Regions from separate parts of the Mesorhizobium sp. B2-8-9 genome, predicted to be linked through region 2. Evidence: predicted binding sites of a transcription regulator. Region 2 holds the regulator's gene; each other region holds the start of a gene.
The links. The regulator PhoB, encoded in region 2, activates phosphate uptake and scavenging genes when phosphate is short. The targets are predictions, from matches to a motif close to TGTCATNNANCTGTCAT.
Positions count from the first base shown of each region.

Region 1 (5,724 bases), on a different contig from region 2:
GCCACCGCTTCCGGCATGGCCGCAGTAACCGCCGCGCTGCTCTGCAGCGCCAAGGCCGGAGATCATATCGTGGCGGCGCGCGCCCTGTTCGGCTCCTGCCGCTGGGTGGTCGAGACGCTGGCGCCGCGCTACGGCATCGAGGCGACGCTGGTCGACGGCACCGACATCGCCAATTGGGAAAAGGCGACAAGGCCGAACACCAAGCTGTTCTTCCTGGAAAGCCCGACCAACCCGACGCTGGAGGTGGTCGACATCGCCGCCGTCGCCAGGCTCGCCAATTCGATCGGCGCCAGGCTGATCGTCGACAATGTCTTCGCCACGCCGCTGCAGCAGAAGCCGCTGCAGCTCGGCGCCCATATCGTCGTCTATTCGGCGACCAAGCATATAGACGGCCAGGGCCGCTGCCTGGGCGGCGTCATCCTGTCGGACAAGAAGTGGATCGACGAGAACCTGCACGACTATTTTCGCCACACCGGCCCGAGCCTGTCGCCCTTCAACGCCTGGACGCTGCTCAAAGGCCTGGAGACGCTGCCGCTACGCGTGCGCCAGCAGACGGAGAGCGCCGGCAAGATCGCCGATTTCCTGGCCGAGCGGCCGGAGATCGCCCGTGTCATCTATCCGGGCCGCGCCGATCATCCGCAAGCGGATATCGTCAAGAAGCAAATGTCGGGAGGCTCGACGCTGATCTGCCTCGACGTCAAGGGCGGCAAGCAGGCGGCCTTTGCCTTCCAGAACGCGCTCGACATCGTGCTGATCTCGAACAATCTCGGTGACGCCAAGAGCCTGATCACCCATCCGGCGACGACGACGCACAAGAACCTGAGCGACGAGGCCCGCGCCGAGCTCGGCATCGGGCCAGGCACGCTGAGGCTCTCCGTTGGCCTGGAGGACACCGACGATCTGCTGGAAGACGTGGAACAGGCCCTGAAGGCGGCAAAATAGAAGGCTGAGAACGCCGCGGCCCGAGCCTTCCAGAGCCGCAATTCCGGACGGAAAACCGTTTCACACTTTTCCTGGAATTGCTCTAGGCGAGCTCCTCCAGTTCGGTCATCGCCTTGGTGCGGATGGTCATGGCGTTGCCGCGCCATTCGACGGCGCCGCCGAACCAGGCGCGCGCCCAGATGGCCGGTAGCAGGGCATCGCGCACAATCATCGCGGTGACGCTGCGTGGCGACAGGTACCAGCCCTTCGCAAAGGCCAGCAGCCATTCCGGCAGGTAGGCGATCGCCAGCACGCCCAAGGCCGTCGTGGGCAGGCTGACGCCGGCGCTTGCCGCTGCAATCAGCGCCAGCAGCAGCGGCACCGCAGCGCCAGTCAGGATCTCCGGCGCGAAGAACAGTGGGAAGGTAACCCGGCGCAGCCGCGCCCAGCGCGTCTGGCGCGACCAGATCTCGGCGAGCCTGCGCTGGCCGAGCGGCTGCTCGAATGGCGAGGCGACGAGGTTGACGTTGAACCCCAGGCCGTTGACCAGCTTGGTGGCCGCCGCGTCCTCGGCGATCTCGGCGGCCAAAGCCTGGATGCCGCCATTGGCATCGAGCATCGGCTTGTTCCACAGCATGCTCTTGCCCTGGGCGAAGCCAAGGCCAACCGCCTCGCCGGCATACTGCCAGCGCGCCTGCAGCGTGTTGAGGAAGGTGCATTCGACTTCGGCCCAAAACCCGTCCGGCCGCGAGCCGATCGGCGTCGAGCAGACGAGGCCGGTATCCGGCCGCCATGCCGCCATCAGGTGCTGGACATAGTCTCTCGGCATCAGCACGTTGGAATCGGCGAGGATCACCCAATCGTGTCGCGCCGCCTGCCAGCCCTTGACGCAGTTGTTGAGCTTGGGATTGGCGCTGACGCGATCGTCGCCGATCAGCAGCCGCGCGGGAATTTTGGGGTGGCGTGCGATCGCCGCATCGATCAGCTTGACCACCGGGTCTTCGGCATGCGCGACGCAGAAGATCAGCTCATAGCGCGGCCAATCGAGAGAGAAGGCGCGCTGCAAGGTCTCCGGCGTGAACGGCTCGACGCCACGCGACGGCACGATGATGGAGACCGGCGGTCGCGCGCTGGAGGGCGGCGCGATGACATGCCGCCGCTTCAGCCGCGACGAGGCGAGCAGGATGCTGGCGAGATTGAAGGAAAGAAGCGCTGACGAAGCCAGGCCGGCTGCGATAGTCAGTTCCATCGAGATCTGGTCACTCCCGATAGAGAGTTTCACCGTTTCACGCAAACGGCGACACACTCCATCTCCTTGTTTTCACGCAATTCCGGACGGAAGGCTACGGCGAAGGCGCCGAGCCTAACCGCTCGCGCTTTTCCTGGAATTGCTTTAGGCCGCACGCGGCCGTTTCAACTGTTTTCAGAGCGTCCGAGTCGCCCGGCACGGTTTGTGCACACCAACATTGTCATGTGTCACCTAAATGACATTGTTTTTCGGCACCTGCACTTACAAGGCTGGCAGGATGGTCGGCGCTGCGTTTATCAAGAGCGGAGCGTGACATATTTTCCGCGGCGGCAACCGGAGTGGCCCATGTATCGCGCAGTGACGCGCAACATCGAAGTGCTGGTCAGGCCCTTCTATCTGGAGGACCGCTCCGATCCGTCCGAGAACCGCTATGTCTGGGGCTATCAGGTGACGATCGACAACCGCTCCGACGAGTTCGTGCAGCTTGTGTCGCGCTACTGGCACATCACCGACGGTCAGGGCCGGGTCGAGGAGGTGCGCGGCGCCGGCGTCGTCGGCGACCAGCCGGAACTCAATCCCGGCGACAGTTACCAGTACACCTCGGGCTGCCCGCTCTCGACGCCGTCAGGCATCATGGTCGGCCACTACACGATGCGCAACGGCCGCGGCGAGACGTTCGATATCGCCATTCCGGCTTTCTCGCTCGACATGCCGGGGACAAGGCGCACGGTGAATTAGCCGTCGGCGACAGCCTCTTTCTCCCCGTTTCACGGGGAGAAATGCCCGGCAGGGCAATGAGGGGCGGCGCCGGGCTTCTGAGATTTTCCTGGAGCCGGACGACCGCGTCGCCAGCGTGTCGCTATGATCGCCAACGTTGGCGCCGCCCCTCATCCGCCCTTCGGGCACCTTCTCCCCGTGGAACGGGGAGAAGGAAGAGAGCTCACTTCGCGAATTCAGCTGGGTCGAAGTCGTATTGGGTCGAGCAGAACTCGCAGGCGACATGGATGCCGCCCTCCTCGGTCGATTCCTTGATCTCCTCAGCCGAAAAGCCTTCGAGAATGCCGCGGATCTTGTCGCGCGAGCAGGAGCACTGGTCGGCGACAGGGACGCCGCGGAAAACGCGCACGCCGTGTTCGTGGAACAACCGGTAGAGCAACCGCTCGGCGCCCACCGTCGGGTCGATCAACTCGGTCGGCTCGATCGTGCCGAGCAGCGCCAGCAACTCCTGCCAGGAATTGTCGGCCGGCTGGTCCGCAACGTCACGCGGATCGCCGTCGCCGCCAGAAATATCGGGAACGCGCATGCGTTCCGGCGACTGCGGCAGGAATTGCGCCAGGATACCGCCGGCGCGCCACTGCTCGCGCGCGCCGGCCGGGCCGGGCGTGACCAGCTTGGCGACCGACATCTTGATATCGGTCGGGATCTGCTCCGACTGCCGGAAATAGGTGCGCGCGGCGTCCTCGAGCGAGGTGCCGTCGAGCTGGACGATGCCTTGGTAGCGCTGCGTATGCGCACCCTGGTCGATCGTCAAGGCCAAGACGCCGTCGCCGAGCAGCGTCTGCTGCGAGGTCTCGCCGGCGGCGGTCAGCGCCTGCAGCCGGTCGGCATCGAAGCGCGCATAGGCGCGCAGCGCATGCGGCGTGGTGAAATCGGCCACCAGCATGTCGACCGGACCGTCGGTGCGGGTCTGCAGGATGAACTTGCCTTCGAACTTCAGCGAAGTGCCGAGCAGCACGGTGAGCACGCAGGCTTCCGCCAGCAGGCGGGCGACCGGCTCGGGGTAATCGTGGCGGCTCAGAATAGCGTCGAGCATCGGCCCGAGCTGCACGGTGCGGCCGCGCACATCGAGCGGCGCGACCTCGTAAGGCACGACGTGATCGTCGCCGGCGAAGCCGAATTCACCGAGTTGGGGTTTATGCTCAGCCAAGGTCTGGGTTTCCAACATGACAATACTCCGGGGCGCAGCCATGCCGCCCGGTGAGCCGCATGCGTCGAAGCGCGTTCGATTTACGTGATGGCCCGCAAATAGGCATCACATGTCCCCAGATCAAGTTGAGCCCGATCGGGCCGGAAGCGGTCAGGTCCAGCCCTTCTCACGCGCCCAGACACCAGGCCAGCACCGCCTTCTGGGCGTGCAGCCGGTTCTCGGCCTCGTCGAAGACCACCGAATGCGGGCCGTCGATCACCTCGTCGGTGACCTCCTCACCGCGATGCGCCGGCAGGCAGTGCATGAACAATGCATCGGGCTTGGCTTTCGCCATCAGCGCCGCATTGACCTGATAGGGCAGGAAGACGTTGTGGCCGCGGGCGCGATGCTCCTGGCCCATGGAGACCCAGCTGTCGGTAACGACGCAGTCGGCCTGGTCGACGGCTTCCTCGGCGGACCTGGAAAACCGGACCTTGCCGCCATTGGCTTTCGACCAGTCGACATATTTCTCGAAAGGCTCGCTGCCTTCCGGCACCGCGACATTGAGGTTGAAGCTAAACCGCGCCGAGGCCTCCAGGAGCGAATGCAGCACATTGTTGCCGTCGCCGGTCCAGGCGAAGGTCTTGCCGGACACCGGACCGCGATGCTCCTCAAAGGTCATGATGTCGGCCATGAGCTGGCAGGGATGCGTGTCGTCGGTCAGCCCGTTGATGACCGGAACGGTGGCGTTCTCGGTGAGCTCCAGCAGCCGGTCGTGCGAGGTGGTGCGGATCATGATGGCGTCGACATAGCGCGACAGCACTTTCGCCGTGTCGGCGATGGTCTCCGAACGGCCGAGCTGCATCTCGGTGCCGGTCAACATGATGGTCTCGCCGCCGAGCTGGCGCATGCCGACATCGAAGGACACGCGCGTGCGCGTCGACGGCTTGTCGAAGATCATGGCCAGCACCTTGCCATCGAGCGGTTTTGAACGCTCACCCGCCTTGAGCCTGGTCTTTCGCGCCACCGCGTCGTCAAGCATGATGCGCAGGTCGCCCGCGGAAACGGCGGACAGATCGGTGAAGTGGCGAACACTCATCGGCAGGTTCCAGAAATTATTTGGCGGCTTCGGCGGCAATCGCGTCGGTCAGGCGCTTGGCGCCGCCGCGAATGCGCTCCAGCGCCTCGCCGATCTCCTCGTCGGTGACGGTGAGCGGCGGCAGGAGGCGGATGACGTTGTCGCCCGCCGGCACGGCAAGCAGGTGCTGGTCGCGCAGCGCCATATTCACCTTGGCGTTGGGCATGGCGCATTTCAGGCCGAGCATAAGGCCGGTTCCCCTGATGCCCTCGATGACGTCGGGGAATTCATCGGCCACCGCCGCAAGGCCCTGCTTCAGAAGCAGCGCCTTGCGCTGCACGTCCTCGAGGAAGCCGCCGGCCAGCACCACGTCGAGCACGGCGTTGCCGACGGCCATCGCCAGCGGATTGCCGCCGAAGGTCGTGCCGTGCACGCCGGCCGTCATGCCGGTCGCCGCCTCGTCGGTGGCAAGGCAGGCGCCCATCGGGAAGCCGCCGCCGATGCCCTTGGCGATCGCCATCAGATCGGGCGTGACGCCTGACCATTCATGTGCGAACAGCTTGCCGGTGC
Region 1 is NZ_VFTQ01000025.1:88,165-93,888, reverse strand. It holds gene FJ423_RS25135 (O-succinylhomoserine sulfhydrylase) at 1-942, shown strand, start outside; gene FJ423_RS25130 (ceramide glucosyltransferase) at 1,025-2,170, opposite strand; gene apaG (Co2+/Mg2+ efflux protein ApaG) at 2,516-2,908, shown strand; gene FJ423_RS25120 (Hsp33 family molecular chaperone) at 3,111-4,139, opposite strand; gene argF (ornithine carbamoyltransferase) at 4,264-5,175, opposite strand; gene FJ423_RS25110 (aspartate aminotransferase family protein) at 5,192-5,724, opposite strand, start outside.
Region 1: FJ423_RS25130 (ceramide glucosyltransferase) is a predicted target of PhoB. The motif match lies at 2,395-2,411, and genes of this name have one in related genera.

Region 2 (5,724 bases):
TGCGGTTGAGTGCCGCGTGGTCGCCGTCCTGGCCCGAGACCGGCACGGTGCCGGCCAGCCCCTGCGCCGTCAGCGCCGCGACAACGCCGCCGGCGGTGCCGTCATTGGCAGCCACGACCGCGTCGACCTTGTTGTCGTTGGCGGTCAGGAACTGCTCCATGTTCTTCTGCGCGTTGGCAGGCAGCCAGCCGTCCGTGTAGGCCTCGCCGACATTCTTGATCTTGCCGCTGTCGATGGCGTCCTTCAGGACTTCCATGGAGCCGGCGAACAGGAAGTCGGCGTTCGGATCGGAGCCCGAGCCCTTGATGAAGACATAGTTGCCTTCCGGCTTGGCCTTGAACACCTCGCGGGCCTGCATGCGCCCGACTTCCTTGTTGTCGAAGGTCAGGTAGAACACGTCCTTGTTCTCGATCAGGCGGTCATAGCCGACGACCGGGATTCCTTCATCGAGCGCCTTCTGCACCGCGGGGCCGATTGCCGAGGCATCCTGCGCCAGGATGATCAGCGCGTTGGCGCCCTGCGAGATCAGGCTTTCGACGTCGGTCAGCTGCTTGCCCGGATTGGACTGCGCGTCGGCCGAAATATACTTGTCGCCAGCGGCCTCGATGGCGGCCTTCATCGCTGCTTCGTCGGTCTTCCAGCGCTCTTCCTGGAAATTCGACCACGACACGCCGATCACCTTGTCCTTCGCCTCGGCGACAGACGCCAGCGTCAGCGACATGGCAACGCCCGCCAGAATGGCGGCTGCAAATTTCTTCATGATATCCTCCCTGCGCCCGTGCGGCGCGACCCAGACTGGCCCGAAGGCCGGCACAGAGGCTTTTTTTCGAGCCTCAAAAAAATACTGGTCCAGCACAACAGCGCTGTCAACCGAGATTCTGATGGGTTTTGATGGGCTCAGGCATTTTTTTCGGTATCCGCAATAAATAATGACATGGCCCCTGGCTTCTGCCACAATCCCTAGCGTGTCAGCGACAGGCCATGGCATTATCACAAGGCCGCGATGATTGGGGAGGACGTGCGAGACGATGTCGGTCGGAATCCGCCACGACGATTTGCGCCGGCGCAACCGCGCCATGGTGATTTCGGCGGTACGCCGCGCCGGTCAGCCATCACGAACCGAAATTGCCGCCACCACTGGGCTCAGCCACTCGACCATTTCGGCGATCTCCGCCGACCTGATCCAGGAGGGCATTCTCACCGAAAGCAAGGCCAGCGAGCCGACGGCGTTGAAACGCGGCCGGCCGCAGATCGGCCTGGCGCTGAACCCTGAAGCCGCCGCGGTGCTGACCGTGGTGTTGTCTCTGAACTTCCTGTCGGTCGCCGTGATCGACTATGCCGGCCAAGTTGTTGCCGAGGAGCAGCAGCGCCTGGACACGCTTGTTATGCCCCGCGACGAGCTGATCGGCGAATGCGTGGCGATCGTGCGGCGCCGGCTGCAGGATCCCGACCTCGACATTGGCAGCGTCGCCCGCATCGCCATGGGCATTCAGGGCATCACCGATTCGCATGCGCGCTCCATGCTGTGGTCGCCGATAACGCCGCTGACCGACATTCCTTTCGCCGACATCCTAGAGAAGGAGTTCGGCATCTCCGCCACCATGGAGAACGACTGCAACATGATGGCGGTGGCGCTGCAATGGCGCGACCCGGAGCGCTATCGCGACGACTTCATCGCCATCCTGTTGTCGCACGGCATCGGCATGGGTCTCGTGCTCAAGGGTGCGCTGTTCACCGGCACGCATTCCTCCGGCGGCGAGTTCGGCCACATGATTCACCGCCCGGGCGGGGCGCTTTGCCGCTGCGGCCGCCGCGGCTGCGTCGAGGCCTATGCCGGCAACTATGCGATCTGGCGCAGCGCCATGAAAATGAGCGAGGACGCCGAGCCGGTCGACGTCGGCGACGCTGACATGCGGGCCCTTGCCGCGAAGGCGCGCGAGAGGGACGGCCCCGAACGGGAGGCTTACCGCCGGGCCGGCGAAGCGCTTGGTTTCGGTCTCGGCAGCCTGTTCGCTCTCATCGACCCGGCGCCCGTCGCCATGGTCGGCGTCAGCGCGGCCGCCTTCGACCTGATCGAGCCGGCGCTGCGCGAGGCGATCGCCCAGACGGCCGGCGGCCAGCACTCCGAATCGATCTCCTTCGACACCGAGCCGAACGAACTGCCGCTGATCCGCGAAGGCTGCGCCATGCGTGCGCTGACCTTCGTCGACCAGGAGATTTTCGCACCCGGAGGCCAGGCGAGAGCGGGGACGGGAAAGAACGTGGCCTGAGGCAGCCTTGAAGAGGTCCGGGGACAGCAGCAGACGCTTGAAATTAGCGAAGGCCCCGCAGCTTCGTCATTCCAGGGCGGAGCAGGAGCGAAGCTCCGTCGCGGAGACCCTGGAATCCATGCCGCCACCTCCCGCGTCGAGCGCAGCGGCACAGAATTCTGGACTGTCGCAACGCATCGACATCACGGAATGGATCCTCGGGTCTGCGCTGCGTCGCTGCGCTCCTTGCTCCGCCCGTGGATGACGAAGCACAAGCGTCTCGACTAACCGCCAATGCACGCGATCCGACGCTGGAGACAGAATCCGTCAGCGCCTCGGCGCCTTAGCCCTAATCTTCCCTGATCGCGTAACCCGCCCCGCGGATGGTGCGGATGACGTCCGGCATGCGGCCGTTGTTGACTGCCTTGCGCAGGCGGCCGACATGGACGTCGACGGTGCGTTCGTCGATATAGATCGTCTCGCCCCAGACATTGTCGAGCAGCTGGCTGCGCGAGAACACCCGGCCGGGATGACGCATCATGAATTCCAGCAGCCGGAACTCGGTCGGGCCGAGCCTGATCTCGCTCTTCTTGCGGTAGACGCGGTGCGACTCGCGGTCGAGCACGATGTCGCCGACTTTGAGCACGCTGGACAGCACCTCCGGCTTGGCGCGGCGCAGCAGCGCCTTGACGCGCGCCATGAACTCCGGCGTCGAGAACGGCTTGACCAGATAGTCGTCGGCGCCGGTCGAGAGGCCGCGCACACGGTCGCTTTCTTCGCCCCGCGCGGTCAGCATGATGATCGGCAGCCGCTCGGTCTCGGGCCGCATCCTGAGGCGCCGGCAGAGCTCGATGCCGGAAACCGCCGGCACCATCCAGTCGAGCACGAGCAGGTCGGGAACGTTTTCCTGAAGGCGGATTTCGGCCTCGTCGCCGCGGGTCACCACTTCGACCTGGTAACCCTCGGATTCGAGATTGTAGCGGAGCAGCACCCCAAGCGGCTCCTCGTCCTCCACCACCATGATGCGTGGCGCGATCATTGGCAGGTACCCTTCGTCAGGCCGCCGGCGCCGACATTGTCGTCTCGTCCTGCTTGGGACGATTCGCGGGCAATTGCGTGCCGGTCAGCACATAATAGGCGTTCTCGGCAATGTTGGTCACATGGTCGCCGATGCGCTCGAGATTCTTGGCGCAGAACAGAAGATGCGTGCAAGCGGTGATGTTGCGCGGGTCTTCCATCATGTAGGTCAGGAGCTCCCGGAAGACGGATGTGTATTTGACGTCGATGCGCTCGTCGTCATTGCGAAGCTTGGCCAGCGCCGTGGCGTCGCCCACCGTATATTCCTGGATCACGGCCTGGACCTGGATCAGCACCAGCTGCGCCATGGAATCGATCGAATGCGTGAGGTCACGCGGCGCGGCGCTGACGCCGACCGAGCCGACGCGCTTGGCGATGTTCTTGGCGAGGTCGCCGATGCGTTCGAGGTCGCCCGCCATGCGGATCGAGCCGACCACGTTGCGCAGGTCGTCGGCCATCGGCTGGCGCTTGGCGATCAGCGTGATGGCGCGGTCGTCGAGCTCGCGCTGGCGCGCGTCCATGATGGCATCGTCGGAAACGACGCGCTGCGCCATGGCATTGTCGGTCTCGAGCAGGGCCTTGGTCGAAGCGCCGACCATGGAGGCGGCGAGATCGCCCATGTCGTTGATGAGCCGGCTGATCTGCCTCAGATCCTCGTCGAAGGAAGCGACGGTATGTTCGGCCATGATGATGTCCTCGTATGAGCTCAGCCGAAGCGGCCGGTGATGTAGTCCTGCGTGCGCTTTTCGCGGGGCGAGGTGAAGATCTTCTCGGTCCGGTCGAACTCCACCAGCTCGCCCAGATACATGAACGCCGTCTGCCGCGACACGCGCGCCGCCTGCTGCATGTTGTGGGTGACGATGACGATCGTGTAGTCGGCCTGCAGCTCGTCGATCAGTTCCTCGATCTTGGCGGTCGACAGCGGATCGAGCGCCGAGGCCGGCTCGTCGAGCAGGATGACCTCGGGCTTCACAGCAACGGTACGGGCGATGCACAGGCGCTGCTGCTGGCCGCCCGAGAGGCTGAGGCCGCTGGCGTTGAGCTTGTCCTTGACCTCGTTCCAGAGTGCTGCCCGCTTCAGCGCCTGCTCGACGCGGCTGTCCATCTCAGCCTTGCTGATCTTCTCATAGAGCCTGACGCCGAAAGCGATGTTCTCGTAGATCGACATCGGGAACGGCGTCGGCTTCTGGAACACCATGCCGATCTTGGTCCTGAGCAGGTTGAGGTCCTGCGAGCGGTCGAGGATGTTCTTGCCGTCGAGCAGCACCTGGCCCTCGGCGCTCTGCTTCGGATAGAGCTCGTAGATGCGGTTGAGCACGCGCAGCAGCGTCGACTTCCCGCAGCCCGACGGGCCGATGAAGGCGGTCACGCTGCGCTCGGGCAGGGACAGGTTGATGTCCTTCAGCGCCTTCGACTGGCCATAGTAGAAATTGAGGTTCTTGACCTCGATCTTGGCCTTCTCGACGGTCGTGTCGGCTGCGTTCAGGTCGGTGGACAACATCGGTTTCATCTGTCCTCTCTGCGTCCGGTTAGGCTGCGGGCGATGATGCTCAGCCCGAGAACCGTCAGGGTGATTATGAGTGCGCCCGTCCAGGCCAGTTGCTGCCATTCCTCGTAGGGGCTGAGAGCGAACTGGAAGATGGTTACCGGCAGGCTGGCCATCGGCGCATTGAGATTGCTCGACCAGAACTGGTTGTTGAGCGCGGTGAAGAGAAGCGGCGCCGTCTCGCCGGAGATGCGGGCAATCGCCAAAAGGATGCCGGTGACGATGCCGGAGAGCGCCGCGCGATAGGCAACCGAGCGGATCACTACCCAGCGCGGTGCTCCGATGGCGGTGCCTGCTTCGCGCAGCGCGTTGGGCACAAGGTTCAGCATGTCCTCGGTGGTGCGCACCACGACGGGGATCACCAGGATCGACAGCGCGACCGCGCCGGCAATCGCCGAGAAGTGCCCCATCGGCCGCACCATCAGCTCGTAGACGAACAGGCCGATGATGATGGAAGGCGCCGACAAGAGGATGTCGTTGATGAAGCGCACCACCGTCGTAAGCTTCGAGAAGCGTCCGTATTCGGCCATGTAGGTGCCGGCCAGCACGCCGATCGGCGTGCCGACGACGATACCGATGATCGTCATGACGATGCTGCCGTAGATGGCATTGAGCAGGCCGCCGGCATCGCCGGGCGGCGGCGTCATTTCCGTGAACACGGAGAGCGACACCCCGGAAAGCCCCTTGTAGAGCAGGGCGCCGAGAATCAGCGCCAGCCAGGCCAGCCCGATGCCCGCCGCGACGACGCACAGCGTCATCATCACGGCATTCTTGCGCTTGCGGCTTTGGTGAAGCGATGCGGCAGTCGACATCGGTCAGGCTCCTGTGCGGCTATCGATGCGCAACAGCATG
Region 2 is NZ_VFTQ01000041.1:24,398-30,121, reverse strand. It holds gene xylF (D-xylose ABC transporter substrate-binding protein) at 1-760, opposite strand, end outside; gene FJ423_RS30540 (ROK family protein) at 1,029-2,270, shown strand; gene phoB (phosphate regulon transcriptional regulator PhoB) at 2,599-3,288, opposite strand; gene phoU (phosphate signaling complex protein PhoU) at 3,305-4,012, opposite strand; gene pstB (phosphate ABC transporter ATP-binding protein PstB) at 4,033-4,836, opposite strand; gene pstA (phosphate ABC transporter permease PstA) at 4,833-5,684, opposite strand; gene pstC (phosphate ABC transporter permease subunit PstC) at 5,688-5,724, opposite strand, start outside.

Region 3 (5,724 bases), on a different contig from region 2:
CATCCCGCCGTCGCGCCCTTTTCCCCGAACAGGTCCTCGAGCGCGGGCCACAACTGCGGTGTGAGCACCCGTATGGCAAACTTCTGATCCTGGGGTCGAGCGGTCATCGCGCAGGCATAACGTTACCCTGACCGGAGAAACGCTGTCACAGATCGCCTCGAGGAACAACCGGGCCAGCAGGATGGCCCATCTGAAAGTCGTCAGCCCGATGGAAATAAACCGCTTGCAATATGCAATCAGTTAAGCTATCCCAAAGACTGATTTCGAATTACAACTGGTTTAGGAGGCAGCCATGTCCAAGTTGCGTGTCAACGCTTTCACCTTGTCGCTCGACGGTTACGGCGCCGGTCCCGACCAAAGCCTCGACACGCCGCTGGGCGTCGGTGGCGAAAATCTGCACAAATGGATGATCAAGACCCGCTCTTTCCACCAGATGATCGGCAAAGATAGCGGGACCACGGATACCGACAACGATTTTGCGGTCCGCAGCTTCGAGAATATCGGCGCGTGGATCCTCGGCCGCAACATGTTCGCGCCGAGCCGCGGCGAATGGCCGGACGACAAATGGAAAGGCTGGTGGGGCGACAACCCGCCCTATCATGTACCGACTTTCGTGCTGACGCACCACAAACGCGCACCGATCGAGATGGAAGGCGGCACGACTTTTTACTTCGTTACTGACGGCATCCATTCGGCGCTCGAACAGGCAAAGGCAGCGGCCGGCGGCAAGGATGTGCGGGTCGGCGGCGGCGTCTCGATCGTTCGGCAATACCTGCAGGAGAGCTTGATCGACGAGATGCATCTGGCCATCTCGCCTGTCCTGCTCGGCTCGGGCGAGCATCTGTTCGCCGGGCTCGACATGCTGAGGCTGGGGTATCAATGCACGGAACAAGTTGCCACGGCGGATGCCACGCATGTGATGATCGGGCGGGCGTAGGCCAAGCTTCTCCTTCTCCCCTTGTGGGAGAAGGTGGCCTCGCGAAGCGAGGTCGGATGAGGGGTGCTCCAGCTTGGCGACGAGCTGGAAATCGTCACCGCCTCATTTCTTCCAACACCCCTCATCCGTCTCGGCGCTGCGCGCCGATCCACCTTCTCCCACAAGGGGAGAAGGAGGGCGCTCAATACTTCTCCGGCACGTAGAGTTCGCGCGGCAGGACCTGGCGCTCATATTCTGGGTTGAAGACGCGCTCCGGCAGCGTGATTTCCTCGTGCGGAACCTCCTCATAGGGCATCTGCTGCAACAGATGGTCGATGCAGTTCAGCCGAGCCCGCTTCTTGTCGTTGCCCTCGACGATGAACCAGGGCGCTTCCGGAATGTTGGTGCGGGCGAAGGTCTCTTCCTTGGCCTTGGTGTATTGCTCCCAGCGCACACGCGACTGCAGGTCCATGGGCGAGAGCTTCCACTGCTTCATCGGATCGTGGATGCGCATCAGGAAGCGCATCTGCTGCTCCTCGTCGGTGATCGAGAACCAGTATTTCACCAGGGTGATTCCGGAACGGACCAGCATGCGCTCGAATTCGGGCACGTCGCGGAAGAACTCCTCGACTTGGTCCCCATTGGCAAAGCCCATCACCCGCTCGACGCCGGAGCGATTGTACCAGGAGCGGTCGAACAGCACGATCTCGCCGCCCGCGGGCAGATGCGGCACGTAGCGCTGGAAATACCATTGCGACTTCTCGCGCTCGGTCGGCGCCGGTAATGCCACGACACGGGCGATGCGCGGATTGAGCCGCTGCGTGATGCGCTTGATGACGCCGCCCTTGCCGGCGGAATCGCGGCCTTCGAAGACCACTACCAGCTTCTTCTTGTGGTAGGCGACCCAGGACTGGAGCTTGATCAGCTCCGACTGCAGCCTGAGCAGCTCGCGAAAATAGGTCATGCGCTCGATGGAGGGCGGATGCGACTTCTTGTAGATCTTGGCGATCTCGAGCGAGAGCGCCGGCTCGGACAGCTCCAGCTCATAATCCTCGTCGAGCGTATCCTCGAGCTCGGCCTCCAGCCAGTCCTTGGCCCCGGAATTCGGTTTCAGTTCATTCATCGCGCTGCTCCGTCTGCCTGTCAGCTAACACCGCTTCGGAAGCCCCGGCCGGACACTCCGTAAGCCGACTGAGATACAGAGGCGCAATGACGGTTTTATTGCAATCGCCCGGCAGCTGCATCGATATGGAAGATATGTGATCGACCCCGTATCGATAGCGGGGCGACAAGCGGCGGGAATTGTCCTACAAATCCCTCGCTCTTTCCGGCGCTCGCCACGGCGCTTCTTCAAAACAAATTGCGAGGACCGACATGGAATACCGCACGCTCGGCCGATCCGGCTTGAAAGTCTCGACATTGACGCTTGGCACCATGACCTTCGGCGGCACCGGTCCGTTCGCCGCCGTCGGCAATTCGGATCTTTCGGAAGCCAAACGCATCATCGACACCTGCATCGATGCCGGCATCAACCTCATCGACACCGCAAACGTCTATTCCAACGGGTTGTCGGAAGAGATCATCGGCGAGGCGCTTGGCGGCAAGCGCAAGAACGATGTACTGATCGCCTCGAAGGCGCGCATGCGTATCGGCACCGGCCCCAATGACGAAGGCCTGTCGCGCCATCACCTGATCCGCGAGTGCGAAAAGAGCCTGAAGCGGCTCAGGACCGACGTCATCGACGTCTATTTCGTCCACCAATGGGATGGGCTCACCCCGGTCGAGGAAACGATCGCGGCGCTCGACACCTTGGTCAATCAGGGCAAGATCCGCTATATCGGCTGCTCCAACTGGTCGGGCTGGCAGGTAATGAAGGCTCTTGCCGTCAGCGACAGCCGCCATCAGGCCCGTTTCATCACTCAGCAGATCCACTACACGCTGGAAGCGCGGGAGGCCGAATACGAATTGCTGCCGATCTCGGTCGACCAGGGCCTCGGCGTGCTCGTCTGGAGCCCGCTGGCCGGCGGACTGCTCTCCGGCAAATACCATCGCGACAGCCCGACCGCGCGCCAGATCGGCGGCTGGACGGAACCGCCGATCCGCGATGAGGATCGCCTGTGGCGCATTGTCGACGTGCTCAACTTCATCGGCAAGGCACGCGGCGTTTCGGGCGCGCAGGTGGCGCTTGCCTGGCTGCTCGGCCGACCGGCCGTAAGCTCGCTGGTGATCGGCGCGCGCAACGAGGCGCAGCTCAAGGACAACCTCGCCGCGGCAAGCCTGTCGCTCGCCGAGGACGAACGGCAGCGTCTCGACGTCGTCAGCCGGCCGCCGGTGCTTTATCCCTATTGGCACCAGCAGTTCACGGCCAGGGATCGTTTCGGGCCGGCCGACGAGGTGCTCGACCGCTCTCACGCTTAAAACGCTCAGCCGGCGATAAAGCGCCAGACTTCCGCGTCGGGCTTAATCTGCCCGCTCAGCACGAAATATTTGTAGAGGACGAGCAGCGAGATCGCCTGCTCGTCCTGCTCATTGCCGAATCTGCGGCAATAGGCATTGGCGGCGGCGGTTATCCGTCCCGCCTCGTCGGGATGTTTTTCGAAATAGGCCACCTTGTCGAGCAGGTCGGAGAAATCCGGCTGCAGGGGCACATAGTGGACGTTGGGCTCGACCTGGGCTTCGGCGAACCAGGTTTCGTAGGTCGGTTCCGGCATGAGGCAGAGTGAATTGGAGCTCATGATCCATTTCAGGTTCGTCGCGACATCATTGCCTTCGAGCGAGACGATGTAGCGATACTGTCGCTGCTGCTCGATGTTCAGGAACGGCTTGCGGTATCCGTCCGGCGCATCGGCCCTGTGGGAACCCGCATCGCAAATCGGCAGGTCGGCGGCTTTTTCGACGAAGCGGGTGCGAATCGGATTGTTGAGATGACCGCGCCAGACCACCATCGGACGCTTGGCGGCGAAAGACAGGTTGTCGGGCGGCATGTAGAAGTGACGGAACTTGTTCAGCTTCATCAGCACGCCGTTCGCATTGTCGTCGCCGATGGGCCGGTCCTTGACGATCCTCGGGAACTCCGGAACCCCGACAACGTCGCCGAATTCGAAATCGATCAGCAGGCCGGGATCGAAATAGCGCGCGAATTCCTTGAGGTCGTAATAATACATGCTGGAAGAGGACGGCAGCTTGCCGACGGCTACGGCGTCCGGACTGGGCACGAACGGGTGTTCCAGCTTGTTGTAGTAGTTCAGCCGCTCGCGAACCGTCTTGCCCGAAAGCATGGCCTGTTCAAGCCGGCTGGCGAGGCGGTCGCGAAACAGGGACTGCGGTGCGCGGTCGCGCGCGAAATTGCGCGCGTAATAGAACAGCTTTGCGGCGGTTCGAGAGAGTGTGGCCATACGTCCGCGAGTTCAGCAAGTTCCCCTCGTCTCCTACAGCATTCTCCCGGCCATGTTGCAAGCCCGCTAATGCAACCGGCGTTGTGTCGACGCTTTCCCTCAAGCCGCGACCACGGCAAACCCGCGTGCGCGCAAACCGCGCCGGTCGTCATGCAATGAGGTGACCAGCCGATCTCGGCTGCCGGCGATGTGAGCGGAAAGCAGTCGCGCCGCTTCATCGGCATCGGCGCTCCTGACGGCGGCGAGGATGGCATGATGTTCGGCCCAGGCACGGCCGAGCGCCTTCTCATCGCGCACCTCCAGCCAGCGCGCACGCGACAGCCTGGTCATCGCGTCGCGCACTGCCCTGAGCAGAAACTCGTTGCCGGAAAGCCTTGCCAGTTCGATGTGGAAATCCAGGCCGACGCGATGCCACTCCTCGCGCGGCGTCTCAGCATCGCAGGAATCGAGCATCGCCGCGATCACGTCGATGCCGCCACGGTCTTCGAGCGCCGCCGTGAGGCGAACCGCCGCGACTTCGACCGCCTCGCGGTAGACGGCGATCTGCCCGAGTTCGGCAAGGTTGATTGGCGCCACCGTCCAGCCGCGGCCGTCGCGGCCGATCAGCCCTTCCGTCTCCAGGCGCAGCAATGCGGCCCGCACCGGCGTGCGCGACGCGCCGAAGCGGCTCTCGATCCAGCGCTCGGTCAGCCGCTCGCCCGGGCCGATCTCCAAACCGAGGATCATCTCGCGAAGCTGTCTTTCGACATTTTGCATCTGCGACATTTGTCGTCCCGTTTTCCAAGCCGCGTTGACGGCGCTCGCATTTTGACGGATACCAGCTTGGTATCCCAAATTGGTATCCGCAACAACCCCAGCATTGGCACGCATGACATGACGCCCAAGGAACCCGAACAGAGCGGCTTCAACATCCATTGGCGACGCAATCTCGCCGTCTGCTTCGCCGGCTCGTTCAGCACGCTTGTCGCCATGACGCTGCTTCTTCCGTTCCTGCCGCTGTACGTCGAGCAGCTCGGCGCCGAGGGCCACGCGGCGATCGTGCAGTGGTCGGGCATCGCCTATGGCGCGACCTTCTTCGCGGCCGCGCTGGTCGCGCCTTTGTGGGGACGGCTGGGCGACCGCTACGGCCGCAAGCTGATGCTGGTACGCGCTTCGTTCGGCATGGCGATCTGCATGTCGTTGACCGGCATGGTTGAGAGCGTCTGGCAGCTGGTGCTGCTTCGATTGCTGATCGGTTTTGCCGGCGGTTATTCATCGGGTTCAACGATCCTGGTGGCGATGCAGACGCCCAAGGAGCGCTCCGGCTGGGCGCTGGGCGTGCTGGCGGCGGGCATCACGGCGGGCTCGCTGGTCGGACCGCTGCTGGGCGGCCTGCTGCCGCCGCTGATCGGCATCCGCGCGACCTTCCTGCTG
Region 3 is NZ_VFTQ01000010.1:41,317-47,040, reverse strand. It holds gene FJ423_RS14395 (GNAT family N-acetyltransferase) at 1-107, opposite strand, end outside; gene FJ423_RS14390 (dihydrofolate reductase family protein) at 293-937, shown strand; gene ppk2 (polyphosphate kinase 2) at 1,119-2,039, opposite strand; gene FJ423_RS14380 (aldo/keto reductase) at 2,291-3,334, shown strand; gene FJ423_RS14375 (glycosyl transferase family 90) at 3,340-4,311, opposite strand; gene FJ423_RS14370 (GntR family transcriptional regulator) at 4,411-5,076, opposite strand; gene FJ423_RS14365 (MFS transporter) at 5,185-5,724, shown strand, end outside.
Region 3: ppk2 (polyphosphate kinase 2) is a predicted target of PhoB. The motif match lies at 2,126-2,142, and genes of this name have one in related genera.

Region 4 (5,724 bases), on a different contig from region 2:
TGGTCGGCGAGGTGCTGCGCGTCATGCGCTCGCTGGCAGAAGAAGGGCGCACCATGCTGGTCGTCACCCATGAGATGGGTTTTGCCCGCGACGTGTCGAGCAAGGTGATGTTCCTGCACAAGGGCGAGGTGGATTCGGCCGGCGAACCGAAGGAGATGTTCGCCAGGCCGTCGACGCCGCAGTTCAAGCAGTTCATCGCCAACTTCAATAAGTGAAGCGCTGCGTTTCACCTTCTCCCCTTGTGGGAGAAGGTGGCCGCGAAGCGGCCGGATGAGGGGTGCTGGACGGAGCGAGGCGCTGGCGTTTGGGCACAACGGTGCTGCCAGGCGAAAGCCACCGCCAAGCTGGAGCACCCCTCATCCGTCTCGGCGCTTCGCGCCGATCCACCTTCTCCCACAGGGGGAGAAGGGAAAGCGCTAGATCATGTCCGACAGATCCGAGAACGCCATCGCCTTGCGCAGCACCTCGGCGAAGCGTTCGCCGGCGATTTCCTTGTCGCCGCTGTTGTCGATCGAGGTCACGTCCGGTCCCGTCAGCTTGACGCTTGTGCTCCGCGCCAGGCGGGCAAGCACTTCGCCGCGCGATTCACGGCCGCGCGCCGCCAGCCGCTCGGCGAGGATCTCCGGCGTGGCGGTGATCTCGACCACGGCCAGGTTGGCGTAGCGCTCGCGCAGCGCCGGGATGACCGATCGAGAGACATTCGCCACGGCTACATGACCGTTGGCCACGGCCCAGTCGACATCGGCCGGCAGGCCATAGCGCAGGCCGTGCGCGTCCCAGCACAGCGAGAAGGCGCCGTCCGCCTCCGCCTCGGCAAAGGCGGCATCGGCCAGCGTGTCGTGGTCCTCGCTTGCCGTGTCGCTCGGCCTGGTGATGACACGGCGCACGAATTCCAGCCGCGTCTCGCCGGCAAAGCGCGCCTTGGCGTAGCCGATCAGCGTGTCCTTGCCGGCGCCGCTCGGGCCGACCACCGCGACGAAGACGCCGTTGCGAATCGGCAGGCTGTCGGCCAGCTCGCGCTCGATGAGGGCCGAGACCATCATGCGACCCGGCCGCCCTGACGCCACACGGTGCGCACGACCGGCACATGGTCGTCCACGCGCACCCGCACCAGGTCGGCCCGGCGGCCGGGCTCGACGACGCCGCGGTCGGCGAGGCCGATCGCTTCGGCCGGGTTCTTCGAGACCATGGCGACCGCCTGCGGCAGCGAGATGCCGTCGACGACATCGCCAAGGAAGAAGGCCGACTGGATCAGGCTGAAGGGGATGTAGTCGGATGAAAGGATGTCGAGCAGGCCGTCGGCGGCAAGCGTGCGCGCCGAGACATTGCCGGAATGCGAGGCGCCGCGCATGACGTTCGGCGCGCCCATCAGCACGCCGAGGCCTGCGGCTTTCGAGGCCTTGGCCGCCTCTTGCGTCGTCGGGAACTCGGCGACGCGCACGCCCTGCTCGATCGCTTCGTCGACATGGCCGGCGGTCGCGTCGTCATGGCTCGCCAGCACGATGCCGCGCTCCTGGCAGGCGGCCGAGATGAAGACGCGGTTCGGACCGGAATTGCGGGCCGATTCGGCCATCCGCTTCTCGCAGAATTTCTGGAAGTCGCGGTCCGTCAGCTTCAGCTTGCGCTGGTAGTAGTAGGCATAGGTCTCGAGGTTGACGAACTGGCGCTGTCCGGGCGCGTGATCCATCAGCGAGGCGAGCTTAACCCGCTCGTCGGTCTCGAAATTGGCGAAAGCCTCGAGGCAGTCCGGCGCCGAGACCTCGCAGCGCAGATGGATGAAATGGTCGGCCCTGAGCCTGTCCTGGCGCACGCTGTCCTCAATCGCGTCGGCCAGCTTGCGAACGTCGTCAGATTTCAGGTCGGCATCCTCGTCCATGCCGACGCGCAAGGCGTCGAGCACCGTCGTGATGCCGGCGGTCGCCACCTGGGCGTCATGGGCAAGCACGGCGGCGATCGGGTTCCAGCGCACTTTCGGGCGCGGCGCGTAGTGGCCTTCGAGGTGATCGGTGTGCAGCTCGACAAGACCTGGGATGATGTAGTCGCCGCCCATGTCCTCGCCGGCGCGGGCAGCCCCCGGCTCGACGGCGGCAATCAGGCCGTCGCGCAACAACAGCGAGCCCTCGACAATTTCATCGGGCAGCACGATGCGGGCATTGGTGAGAACGGTTTCGGCGGTCATCTCGGGCGGTCCTATCTCAAGCAGTCGTTTCAGAGCAATTCCAGGAAAAGTGCTTTGCGGTTTTCCGTCCGGAATTGCGTAAACAAAAAGATAGGGCGGTTCAGCGTTTCCGCTGATCCGTCCTATGCGGTCTTGCGGGCAGGCCTGCGGCCAAGCGCATGATGGGAAAGCACCATGAACGGGGCGCCGGGCTCGCTTTCGACGAACAATGTCAGCGCATCCACCGGCACCGGCTGCCGCAGCACATCGGCGAACAGGCCGTCGATCGCTGCACGAAGACGTGGGCTTTCCTGTGGCCCGACCCGCCCCGACAGCGTCATGTGGAAGCGGAACGTGTCGAAGACGTAAGGATAACCCCATTGGCAGAGGTTGCGGAACTCGTCCGGCTTCAGCGCATCGGGACTGCGGCGCTCGATCTCGGCCTCCGTCAGCGGCGCGCGGAACGGATCGAAGGCGCGCACCACCTCGCCGGCGAAATCGTTGAGTGGCGCAAACTGCGCTTCCGGCACCAGCGCGAAAAAGCCGTCGATCTGGCCGACGACGAGACGCGGGATGATCACAGGCGGCGTCGCCTCGGCGAAAGCATCGAGCGCGGCGCGCAGCGAAGCTTCCGTCTCGTTCGGCGCCAGCCGGAACGGGGCTTTCAGCGTCGCGTGGAATCCGTAGCGCCGGGCAGAGGCAGTATGGAAAGCGACTTCCGCGGCCGAAAGATCGCCCACGGCCTCGACCGGCCGCGTCGCCGCGCCGAACGGGTCGCGGCCCAGCCAGTTGGCGGCAATGCGCGCCAGCTTCTCGTCCTGCCCCGGGGTGTAGTAGATCGCGTAGCGCATGGGCGTTCCTCGTCAAGCGCGCTGCGCGCCCCAAAGGAATATGCGACGCGCTTCAAGTCATTGTCTTGGCAAGCCGTGGCCCAAACGCCGGAGCGCTTGCGGCGACATGCACCGGAACCGCTGCCATAGGTGATTTCCATGACGGATTGACGAAGCTTTCGTGGGTTTTCGAAGGCAAGTCCAGCACGGAGCTCGTTAGCCGACGATTTTTCCGGGCTGGACCAACGGCTTTGCCGGCGTGCCGATCAGGCCTTCATCAGCCATTCATGCTCGGCCGCGTTGTGGAATTTCCACGTCCGCTTCGGTCCGGCCATGACGTTGAGGTAATAAAGATCGTAGCCGTGGCAGGCGGCGCAAGGGTGATAGCCCTTGGGCACCAGCACGACATCGCCGTCCTCGATCGCCATCGCCTCGTCCAGCTCGCGCACGCCGTTGCGGTCGGCATCGGTGTAGACGCGTTGGAAGGCAAAGCCCTGCGGCGGGTTGAGGCGGTGATAATAGGTCTCCTCGAGATAGGATTCGGCCGGTAGGTTGTCCTGGTCGTGCTTGTGCGGCGGATAGCTCGACGTGTGGCCGCCGGGCGTGATCACCTCGACCACCAGCAGCGAATCCGCCGGCTTGCCCTCGGGCAGGATGTTGGTGACGTAGCGCGTGTTGGTGCCCTTGCCGCGCACCTCCTGGCCGAGATCGTCAGGTCCGATGACGCGCACCGGCAGACGGCCACCGAGGCCGGGCGCCGAGCAGACGGCGAGTTCCAGCTCGGTATCGGCGGTCACCGACCAGTCGGCGCCTTGCGGCACATAGACCGACCACGGCTTGCCTTCGAAGGGCGACATGCGCTCGCCGAGCAGGCCGAGGTCCTTGCCGCCGGCCGATGTCTTGCCCTTTCCGGTGACGAACACCAGGCAGACCTCGCGCTCGCCGGTTTTGCCGGACACCGTCTCGCCCGCTTTCAGCCGGTGCAGGTCGAAACCGACATAGGTCCAGCCGGCGCTTTGCGGCGTGACGTGAGCGACATGGCCGTGGCCTTTGTCGGCCTTGACGAGCAGTTTCGACATTTTTGTCTCTCCTATTCCGTTGGCCTTCGTTGGTTGCGGATCAAGGATCTTGCCGGCTGACAGAACCAACACAACCTTCGAGATTGGCCGAGGCCTCCAAACTTCGACATTCTAGGGCGAAGCAGGAGCGCAGCTCCGTCGCGGAGACCCTAGAATCCATGCCGTTACCTCAATCGAAGGGCGCTGCGGAGCAGAATTCTGTACCGCAGCGGCTGCTTCGAAGTCACGGAATGGATCCTAGGGTCTGCGCTACGTCGCTGCGCTCCTTGCTCCGCCCTAGGATGACGAAGCGAGGGGCGTTTCGGCTAATCGCCAACGCATGCGATCCGCCATGCACGCAGTATCCGATCCGTAGACGCTTCTGAGCCATGGATTAGTCACTCCTTCGGTCCGGGTTCGGCCTTGTTCTCCTCAATCGGCTTATAGAGGTAGAAAAACTGCCACACGGCATAGCCGGCGAAGCCCAGCGCGATGACGCCCCAGAACGGCGTGCCGGACGCGAATTCGATCACCGACCAGACCAGGCAGACCGCGACGACCGCGATACGGCGCCACAGCGGCCGGAAGAAGGGATGCTCATAGTCTTTCATCGCGCCAATCCAGGATTTGCCCAAAGCACAACGGATAAACCGGGCGCCCCGACTAATCCACTGCTCAGGCCGGAAAACCCTGCGTCTCGACCGTATAGCCGGCGGCCGTCATCACCCGCATAAGTTCCTTGTGGCCGACCTGGGCCATCTTGAGCGGCGGGTTCTTCTTCGGATCCTGCTCGGCCTCGACCACGAACCAGCCTTCATAGCCATGATCGGCGAAACGCTGCACGATGGCGCCGAAATCGAGTGAGCCGTCGCCCGGCACGGTGAAGGCGCCGAGCGCCACGGCGTCGAGGAAGGACTGTTTCGTGCGGTCGAGCCCGTCGATCACGCCCATGCGAACATCCTTCACATGGACGTGGTTGATGCGCTTGTGGTGATTGTCAATGGCGCGCAGCACGTCGCCGCCGGCAAAGGCGAGATGGCCGGCGTCGAGCAGCAGCGGAATGCCTTCGCCGGAGTTGCGCATGAAGGCGTCGAGCTCCGGCTCGGTCTCGACCACCGCCGCCATATGGTGATGGTAGGAGAGCGGCATGCCTTGCTCGGCGCACCACTCGCCGAACTCGGTGACGCGCCGGCCATAAGCCTTCATCTCGTCGTCTGAAAGTTTGGGCTTGGTGGCCAGAGGCTTGGAGCGGTCGCCCTGAATGGACCGGCCGACCTCGCCATAGACGATGCAGGGCGCGTCGACCGCCTTGAACAGGTCGATCATCGGCTGGATGCGGTCCTTGTTCCGGGAAATGTCCTCGTTGACAAGCGTGCCCGAGAACCAGCCGCCGCAAAGCGTGACGTCGGCCTCCTTCAGGATCGGCAGCATCACCTTCGGATCGTTGGGGAAGCGGCGGCCCATCTCCATGCCGGTGAAGCCGGCCGAGCGCGACTGGCGCAGGCATTCTTCCAGCGACACGTCATCGCTCAATTCCACGAGATCGTCATTCCACCATGCGATGGGGGACATGCCCAGTTTGGCTTTCAAGTCGTCACTCCAATGTCGGTTCGTTGCGAGCCGGTTCAGCCCTGACGGCTGCCCACGGCTTCCTCGTATTTCTTGCGCGCGGCATTGA
Region 4 is NZ_VFTQ01000014.1:87,263-92,986, forward strand. It holds gene FJ423_RS17995 (ATP-binding cassette domain-containing protein) at 1-215, shown strand, start outside; gene phnN (phosphonate metabolism protein/1,5-bisphosphokinase (PRPP-forming) PhnN) at 417-1,043, opposite strand; gene FJ423_RS18005 (alpha-D-ribose 1-methylphosphonate 5-triphosphate diphosphatase) at 1,040-2,179, opposite strand; gene FJ423_RS18010 (DUF1045 domain-containing protein) at 2,302-3,009, opposite strand; gene iolB (5-deoxy-glucuronate isomerase) at 3,255-4,067, opposite strand; gene FJ423_RS18020 (DUF3329 domain-containing protein) at 4,445-4,657, opposite strand; gene iolE (myo-inosose-2 dehydratase) at 4,722-5,636, opposite strand; gene iolD (3D-(3,5/4)-trihydroxycyclohexane-1,2-dione acylhydrolase (decyclizing)) at 5,672-5,724, opposite strand, start outside.
Region 4: FJ423_RS18010 (DUF1045 domain-containing protein) is a predicted target of PhoB. The motif match lies at 3,148-3,164, and genes of this name have one in related genera.